Regions from separate parts of the Brevibacillus choshinensis genome, predicted to be linked through region 2. Evidence: riboswitches for the same ligand, from Rfam matches in the RefSeq annotation. Region 2 holds a riboswitch; the other holds the start of a gene.

Region 1 (4,742 bases), 600 kb from region 2:
CCAAAGGTATCGAATCGGCAAGGACGATGTGATTGTGGTCAGCAGCCGCGAGCCGCTTGCCTTTACTGTCGGCCTGCTGCGCCGCCGAATCGTGTTGTCTACGGGGCTGCTCTCTTTGCTGGATGAAAAAGAGCTGGCTGCAGTGATTCATCATGAGGCCTACCATGAGGAGCATGCGGATCCGCTGAAGGTGTTCCTGCTTTCCTTGCTGTCGACCGTTTTTTGGTATCTCCCCGTATTGAAGCATATACACACGAATTATAAAGTGGTCAGAGAGGTTTTGGCTGACCGTCACGCGATGGAACAAACGGGAGGGATGGCAGATCTGGGACGTGCCTTGCTGAAGCTGGTCAAGCAAAGACAAACGATGCCTGTCATGCAAGCTGCTCATGTTTCCTTTGCCGATACTGCGATCAATTACCGAATCCAGCGGCTGCTTGACCCGAAGAAAGAGGTACCTTTTCAGCTGCCGACAATCTCAGTTTTTATTTCCGTTAGTGTCATCATCTTGTTAAGTCAGCTATTCTGGGTCTCTATGGCCTGATTTTTTTACGGGTTTACACTACATTGTGTAGTTTAAAACGAATAGACAAGCCCCTTTTGAGGAGGAAGGTAATATGAATACGAAAACGATGCAGGAAGTAGGAGCTTTGCTGGTTCGGGTCATCCTGGGAATTGTCTTTATCAATCACGGTTTGGACAAGTTTCAGGCGCTCGAAGGCACGGCTGGGTTTTTCTCGTCACTCGGCATTCCAGGCTGGATGGCCAATGTCGTGGCTTCCATTGAGCTGTTCGGAGGCATTCTCGTCCTCATCGGCCTCGGAACACGAATCGTTCCTCTGCTGTTCGCATGGATCATGATCGTCGTCATGTTCGTCATGCCGTCGGAAAGAGGCTTCTTCACAGGCAACGAATTGCACCTCTCTCTGCTCGCGATGTCCGTTTATCTGGTTCTGGCAGGCAGTCCGCTTCTGTCAGTCGATAAACTGCTGCCCATCGGACAGAAAAAGGCGGAGAAAGCGTATTAAGAATGTGAGACAAAGAAAAAAGCCGATTGAACAATCGGCAGGGAGCGAGAGAAACCCCGGGTTTTCGGGGTTTCTTTTTTATGCTTTGGGAGGCTAGGATCGGACTGCAATTTCATAAATAAAGAAAAATCAATTGTAACTGAACTGCATTGACATATCCGAGTAAAATGATAAGATAAAAATGAATTTTGTGGATGAAATTTAATTTTATAGAACATTCTTATCGAGAGCGGTGGAGGGACTGGCCCGATGAAACCCGGCAACCTTGGTCTGATTAACCATACGGTGCCAAATCCTGCGGAGTTATTCTGAGAGATGAGAAGGTGGGAATCGTGAAATCGCCCCTCTTCTTTTCGGAGAGGGGCTTTCTATATACCTAATTCATAGTATTCGCATCGTTTTAATTTGTATTGTGCAAAGGAGGAAACAACGTGTTTCATTATGCGGTCAAGCGTGGCTTTCTCATGCTGGTTACGCTGTGGATCATTGTCACGGTGACGTTTGCGATCATGCACCTGATTCCGGGAGACCCGTTCGCGTCTGACGCCAAAATGCTTCCGGAAGAAGTGGTGAAAAACATGCGGGCGGAGTACAACCTGGATCAGCCGATCACGGTACAGTACCTGCTTTATCTGAAAGGATTGCTGCAATTTGACCTGGGACCATCCATCCAGTCCAAGACGAGGGACGTGAACACGCTGATTGCAGAGGGCTTTCCCGCTTCGGCTGTTCTGGGAATCCAGTCGTTTGTTGTCGCGCTGGCTGGTGGAATCACACTCGGAATCATCGCGGCACTCTATCACAATCGGAGCTTGGATTTCCTGTCCATGTTCGCAGCGATCATCGGGATCTCCGTCCCAAGTTTTATTTTGGCGCCGCTATTGATCAAGTACATGGCGGTCAAATGGGAGCTTTTGCCCGTCGCCGCATGGGGGAGCTGGGAGCACTCGATCCTTCCCACGCTTGCGCTCGCCATCGGACCACTTGCCATTATCGCCCGCTTCGTACGAGCCAGCATGCTTGAGGTTTGGCAGCAGGATTACATAAGCACCGCAGAGGCGAAAGGGCTCGGCACCTTTTCCATCGTCGTCAGACACGGGATGCGCAACGCCATGCTGCCTGTGCTTACCTTTATCGGTCCGCTTTTTGCCAATCTGCTGACCGGTACCTTCGTGGTGGAAAAGATTTTCGCCATTCCCGGGCTCGGCAAATACTTCGTGGAAAGCATTTTTAACCGCGATTATCCTGTGATTTTGGGAATGACGGTGTTTTACAGCTTTGTGCTCATTTTTACCTTGTACATCATCGACCTGCTGTATCGGGTGATTGACCCGCGCATCAGATTGACGAGCGGAGGGAAGTAGCTTTATGGCCAATCAGGCAACACAACTGGATTCCCTGTTTCGACCACTCGACCGGAGCCGGATAACCGAAGAACATTCGGAACGTCCCAGTCTTGGGTATTGGCAGGAGGTTTTGCAGCGGGTATGCCGCAACAAGCTGGCGATGCTCGGGTTTATCCTGCTCGCGGCAGTGGTGGCCCTCTCGATCATCGGACCGATGCTCGTTCCCTACAGCCCGCATGACCAGTCGTTGACGCAGGGGAATCTGCAGGTGTCGGGCGAGCACTGGTTTGGAACGGATGACCTGGGCCGTGACATGTGGGCGCGTACCTGGATGGGCGGTCGGATCTCTTTGTTTATCGGTGTGGCTGCTGCTGCCATCGACCTGGTGATCGGAGTATGCATCGGCGGCATTTCCGGATACATGGCAGGAAGGAGCAAGCTGGGCGACCGTGTGGACAATATCCTGATGCGGATGGCTGAAGTTCTCTACAGCATCCCGTATCTGCTGGTGGTGATCCTGCTGATGGTGATTCTGGAGCCCGGACTCGCAACGATCATTATTGCCCTTTCGCTGACCGGCTGGGTGGGCATGGCCCGCTTGGTCAGAGGGCAAATCATGCAGATCAAACGGCAGGAGTTTGTGCTGGCCTCTGAAAAGCTGGGAACCTCGCATGCCAAGATCATCCTCCAGCATCTGCTGCCCAATACAATCGGCGTCATCATCGTCAACCTGACCTTTACGATTCCGCATGCGATCTTCGCCGAGTCGTTTCTCAGCTTCCTCGGGCTGGGCGTGCAAGCGCCGACGGCCAGTTGGGGAACGATGGCCAACGACGCGCTGGCGGTTGTGCTGAGCGGGCAGTGGTGGCGGCTGTTTTTTCCGGGATTCATGATCTCGCTTACCATGTTCGCGTGCAACGCACTCGGGGACGGTCTGCAGGATGCACTGGACCCGCGGATCAGGAAATGAGGGGGAGTACATCGTGAAGCCATTGTTGGAGGTAGACCAGCTGCGCGTCTCCTTTCGCACTTACGGCGGAGAGGTGCAGGCAGTAAGAGGGGTTTCCTTTTCCGTCAGGGAGGGAGAGACGCTGGCAATAGTAGGGGAAAGCGGCTGTGGAAAAAGTGTGACCGCCCGGGCTTTGATGGGGATGATACCCCGATCCGGTCAGGTGAAAAGCGGCAGCATCCGGTATCGCGGGAATGAGCTGACCAGACTGACGAAACAGGAATGGCGGCAGGTTCGCGGCTCGCAGATCGGCATGATCTTTCAGGACCCGATGACCTCGCTGAACCCGACGATGAAAATCGGTCAGCAGATTGCCGAAGGTCTGATCAAGCATCGAAAGCAGGCGAAGGCGCAAGCAAGGGAAGAAGCGCAAAAGCTGCTGGAGAAGGTGGGAATTTCAGAGGCGGCGAGACGGTATGAACAGTATCCGCACGAGCTGAGCGGAGGCATGAGGCAGCGTGTCGGAATCGCGATGGCACTTGCCTGCCATCCGCAGCTGATTATTGCTGACGAACCGACGACGGCGCTCGACGTGACCATTCAGGCGCAGATTCTTCGGCTGATGAAGGAGTTGCAGGAGCAGTTGAACACCTCGATCATACTCATCACCCACGATCTGGGCGTGGTCGCAGAGTTGGCCGACCATGTGGCGGTGATGTACGCAGGCGTAGTGGTGGAGAGCGGCCGTGTGGAAGAGATCTTTGACAACCCGCGACATCCATACACACAAGGGCTGCTGCAGTCTGTGCCGCGACTTCTTGCAGGCAAACAAGAGCGGTTGATCCCCATCGAAGGGACTCCGCCGGATCTGTTTCGTCCGCCTGCCGGTTGCCCGTTCGCTGCTCGCTGCCAGTTTGCCATGGAAATTTGCCTGGAGCATATGCCCCTAGCCGAATCGTTTTCCGAGCGGCATGAGGCGAGCTGCTGGCTGAACGATCCGCGTGCCCAGAGGGCGGGAGCGTGGATTGCAGCAGGGAGGGAGACACATGTTTGACAATATCGTGGAGGTGGAGAAGCTCGCCAAATCGTTTGAGATTGGCGGCGGCCAACGGGTCAGGGCTGTTGAACGCGTTTCTTTTGAAATCAGGCGAGGGGAGACGCTCGGAATCGTAGGAGAAAGCGGCTGCGGCAAATCGACGCTGGGCAGGACGATCGTGGGCCTGTACCCGGCGACTGAGGGGCGCATCCGGTTTCAAGGCAAAGACATCGCCAGGATGGATAGACGCGAGCGGCGGGAAGCAAACCGCCACATGCAGCTGATCTTCCAGGATCCGCAAGCCTCGCTCAATCCGCGGCTCCGAGTGGGCGACATCATCGCCGAAGGAATCGACGCCTATGGATTGGCAAAAGGAAAAGAGC
Region 2 (4,742 bases):
ATGGCGGTGTACGATACGAGCGTTACCGTCGTAATCGTAATCGCCGCGATCAGACCGGACCGCGCCTCGGGCAGCAGGACATTCCATACGATCTGCCAGTTGGAGGCACCCATCGATTGAGCCGCTTCGATCACGCCTTTATCCACTTCACGCAGAGAGGTCTCTACCAGTCTGGCGAAGAACGGAGCCGCACCGATGACCAACGGCGGGATTGCCCCCAGCACGCCTAAGGATGTGCCCACGATCGCTTTGGTGAATGGAATCAGCAGGATCATGAGAATGATGAAGGGTACGGAACGCAAGATATTGACGACAATCGAAGCGATCGAGTAGAACGCGCGATTTTCCAAAAGCTGACCCCGAGATGTGAGGAACAGGATGATACCGACCGGCAAACCGATCAATACCGCAAACAAGGTAGAGAACCCAAGCATGGTTAGCGTTGCCCCGGTACCTTCTGCGATTTCACTCCAGTCCACATTTTCCAGCGTCAATCCCATTTAAATCACCTCCACTTCAAGGCCGCGCTGCCGCAGCGTTTCAATTGCACGCATGCTTTGCTGTGCATCGCCTTCCAGCTCAACAACGAGCTGACCATACGGTGTATCCTTCATGCGCGAGATCGTTCCTTGCAAGATGCTGAATACCGTACCGGTCTCTTGCATGGTCTGGAACAAAATCGGCTGATAGGTTTGCTCTCCGAGGAAGGTGACTCGTGCGATGGTTCGATTGCTTGTCGCTTTTTCATGAGCGACTGCTTCACGCAGTTCTGATGAGTCCGCTACCTGCTCCACGAATTCCTGAGTGGTCGGATGCTGAGGCTTCAGGAAGACCTCAAGCACCTTGCCGGACTCAACGATGCGACCTCCGTCAATGACCCCGACACGGTCGCAGATCGAGCGAATGACGTGCATCTCATGCGTGATCAGGACGATCGTCAATCCCAGCTTGCGGTTGATATCCAGCAGCAATGCCAGAATGGAATTGGTCGTCTGCGGATCCAGTGCGGATGTAGCCTCGTCGCACAGCAGCACCTTTGGATCGTTTGCCAGCGCACGGGCGATCCCCACGCGCTGCTTTTGACCGCCGGACAGCTGCGATGGGTATTTGTCCCGATGCGCTTCCAGCCCGACCAGCTTCAACAGCTCGTCCACCTTTTTGCGGATCTCTTGCTTTGGACGCTTTGCCAATTTCAGCGGAAACGCCACATTGTCTCCTACCGTTGCCGAAGACAGCAGGTTGAAGTGCTGAAAAATCATGCCTACCTGGCGGCGCTGTTCCTGCAGCTTTTGGTCATCCAGACGGGTCAGATCTACCCCATCCACAATCACCTGTCCAGCAGTAGGACGCTCCAGCAAATTGATGCAACGAATGAGCGTACTCTTACCGGCACCGGAATGCCCGATAATCCCGTAGATTTCTCCCTTTTCTATCGTCAAATCGATCCCGTGCAATGCGGGAATCGTCTTTCCTTGCACTTGATAGCTCTTTTGCAAATTACGCAATTGAATCAACGAGTCCACCTCCCATTCAAGTACTTCTATGATCGATAAATAATGAGCCCCTTTTTCAACAAACGAAAAAGGGGCTGCAACGTCTATAACGTTCGCATCCACCCTTCTCATCTATCAAGATCCATTCAATCTTGTAGGAATTGGCACCGCGACACCCATGTCATTGACTTGGGCCGGTTGCCGGGCTTCATAGGGCCTGTCCCTCCGCCTCTCTTGATAAGAAAGATTTCCACGTATATTATGTTCATATTTCGCATTTCAATGTTTCCGTGATACAAATCGGATTATATCCCTTTTGAAAAACGTACGTCAATAGAAATACGAGGAAAAAATGTTTTTTTGCAATGCAAATTAATTGATACTTAATCCATAACACCATTTCGAATGATGGTTGCGTCCACCTTGAACCTGAATGTGGCCTCCTTGAACATCTTCCGCCACTCACTGGTCGTCATCTTTCCCATTCCCCGGCGATTGGCTCGGTAGATCACCCCAAACCCGGCCGGATCCACATCCATCTCCTGCATTCTTTTCACGATTCGCTGCAGCTTCCCCTCCATCTCTTTTTCCAGCGCTCGTTCCATCATGCTCAAAATGTCTGGTTCATCCACTTTCAAGGGGACTGTCAATTCCAAAATGCGCGCATTCAACTTGATTTTCACATCAAAGTGGGCGGGTGACTCCTTCGTCAGCTTGACTCGCGATTTAGAAGAGATGGTGTCAAAAACGAGCTGCACATCCTTCGCTTTATTTTTCAGATGCTCCACATGCTTGCCAAACACTTCGGACGGAACAGCCGTGTCGTAGCTGCCAATCCTGAACTTTCCATGGATCATCTTGATGAGAAAGGCCTCCTTGGGACTGATCCACCCTACATAGCGATCGCCTTGAAACAGAGCGACTCCCTTGATTTGGATCTCGTTTCCCTTTCTCACGATGTAGGGTAGCTGCGGATCTATCCCGTGATCGTAGTAAGCACGGAAGAATTCGTGCATCGTGGTAGACGGGATTTTCTCCCCCCTCACGTTCTGCTCGATCATGCGGTACATGTAGATCCCGATGTTTCCCAGTTCCTTGTACGGATAAGTGAGCAAATCGTAGGTGTAGCCCTCATACACGCACAGATACAGCCGGCTGGAGATGGACGGATCCCGATAGAGAGTGTCAACGATGCTTCCCAATCCCTGTTTGGCCAGCGCCTCGTTGTACAGAGCGACACGCAGCTGACCACCCAGCACTCTCTTGTCTGACTGTAAATTCGCCTGGTCCCGGATGCCCTTGCTTGTCTTCGCAACAGCAGAAATCAACTGGATTTTTTCTTTTGCTTCCGGATTGATCGAAGGCATGACGATGGTTCCCCGAGTGTTGCCGTCTTTTTGCAGATCATAGCCGACGACGGTCACCAACCCTGTCTCGTCGAAGATCTGCCTGTCCGAGCAGCCCGTGATCAGCAGGGTCACTGCACACCACATGCTCAAAAACCGTTTGCCTGTCCCAAACGAACTATTCGTGGACTGTCGCATCAGCCGTCCCCTCCTTCATGCGCCTTTTCCGTTGCTTCCATTTGACCAGCACAAAAAGCAAGAAAGGGTACAAATACGCCGTATACATGCCGATTTTGGCAAAAATGTCGTTCAATTTATTGATTTCATTTCGGCTTACGAGAAGCAGGGATATGAAATAAATGACGGGTACGATCAAAATCATCGTCTTTCTCAAATTCCACCCAAAGAGACGCTTGAATCCGCGTGCAGATGACCAGATGAAGACCATGATATTGGGGAGAACCACGAGCAGCCAAATGGAAATCGCGATCAACTCGAACCGTTCCAGGATGGGGAAATAAACCATCTTCTTCAGGTTAAGTGTCGCCCAGATCGTCCTGACGAGCTGTCCTTGGCTAAAAAATACCAGGGATACGATCATCACGAATGTATAGATGAGGTTGGTGACCAGCACCCCGGTCTGGACGCTTCGGGGAAGCCTCTCCTTATTTTGAATATACGGATAGATGGCGTATAAGATCTCGAAGCCGATGCTGCTCAAGGACATCCCGATCATTCCTTTGAACAACTGACCTGCGTTCGCTTCCAGGATGGGGAACAGATACTCCCACTGCGCAAATTGCAGCGGATAATACAAGTCGCAGACAAGCCAGATGGTCACGCTCACGGAGAAGAACGTGTACCCTGCCACCACCCTGATTCCACCCATAATCGTGTAGACGGCGAGAAGCAGGATGATAGCGGACAAGACCCAGGTCGGCAGGTTGGGGAACACCCAGGTCTGGACGACTTCCACATATGTACGGAGAATGACCATTGCTGATAGGAAAAAATAAATCGAATAAATCACCCCTAAGAATGCACCAAGCCATTTACCGAAAACATCCAGCTGTATGCCGTATATATCCGCACTCGGGTAGCACGCCAAGGTCTTGGTGATCACCAGAACGGTCAAGTGTGTGAGGAGCCCTGCCAACACAACGGAAATCCAGGCATCATGTCCAGCCTCCTGGGCAACGATTCGTTGAAAGCCCAACACACCCACACCGATCTGAGTGCCGTGAACAAGAAATCCTGCTAAATACGCCGATATGGTATTTGTCGGTTTTACATTGTCATTGATGTTCATATGGGCCTCGCTCACTCGTCGATGTCTTTCTTTATCTGTGCCTGCTCTCGATTGAAGCGTTGCTTCAGCTGTGGATTAAGGAACTTGAAGCGCTGCCATAAGGAGGATAGCGGTGCTCGGATAAATCCGTCCTTCCAATCCTCAAAGCGAACCGGATAGAGCGGATACATGTAGGGGCGTCCCAGACTGGTCTGCCGCAGCAAATGGCTGGCCAGAAAGCTGAAGCCGATCACAATCCCCATCGCGCCGAGCAGACCGGCGAGTAAAATCATGGGGAAGCGGATGACTCGAATCGTGGAGCCGATCATATAGCTGGGCGCAATGAAAGAAGAAAGAGCCCCGAGTGCGACAATAATGATCAGTATGTTGCTGGTAAACCCGGCTTGAACGATCGCCTGTCCGATTACGATACCGCCCACGATACCAATTGTTTGGCCGACCTTTGTCGGGAGCCTTGCCCCAGCTTCCCGCAGCAGCTCGATAATGATCTCCATCAAGAACGCCTCCCAGAGCGGGGGAAAAGGAACGCGCGATCGGGATTGTGCCAGCGAGAGGAGCAGATCGGCCGGGACCATTTCATAGTGATAAGTGAGT

Evidence for each region. Region 2 has a riboswitch for S-adenosylmethionine ahead of JNE38_RS02650 (methionine ABC transporter ATP-binding protein). Riboswitches for the same ligand answer to the same signal wherever they lie in the genome.
Region 1: another riboswitch for S-adenosylmethionine. It lies ahead of JNE38_RS05835 (ABC transporter permease); the one in region 2 lies ahead of JNE38_RS02650 (methionine ABC transporter ATP-binding protein).

The regions. Positions count from the first base shown of each region.
Region 1 is NZ_CP069127.1:1,076,619-1,081,360, forward strand. Features, by position in the region: gene JNE38_RS05825 (M56 family metallopeptidase) at 1-544, shown strand, start outside; gene JNE38_RS05830 (DoxX family protein) at 618-1,028, shown strand; SAM riboswitch class I at 1,246-1,350, shown strand; gene JNE38_RS05835 (ABC transporter permease) at 1,460-2,392, shown strand; gene JNE38_RS05840 (ABC transporter permease) at 2,397-3,344, shown strand; gene JNE38_RS05845 (ABC transporter ATP-binding protein) at 3,358-4,377, shown strand; gene JNE38_RS05850 (ABC transporter ATP-binding protein) at 4,370-4,742, shown strand, end outside.
Region 2 is NZ_CP069127.1:480,335-485,076, reverse strand. Features, by position in the region: gene JNE38_RS02655 (methionine ABC transporter permease) at 1-500, opposite strand, end outside; gene JNE38_RS02650 (methionine ABC transporter ATP-binding protein) at 501-1,514, opposite strand; SAM riboswitch class I at 1,619-1,737, opposite strand; gene JNE38_RS02645 (Ger(x)C family spore germination protein) at 1,877-3,037, opposite strand; gene JNE38_RS02640 (GerAB/ArcD/ProY family transporter) at 3,018-4,148, opposite strand; gene JNE38_RS02635 (spore germination protein) at 4,160-4,742, opposite strand, start outside.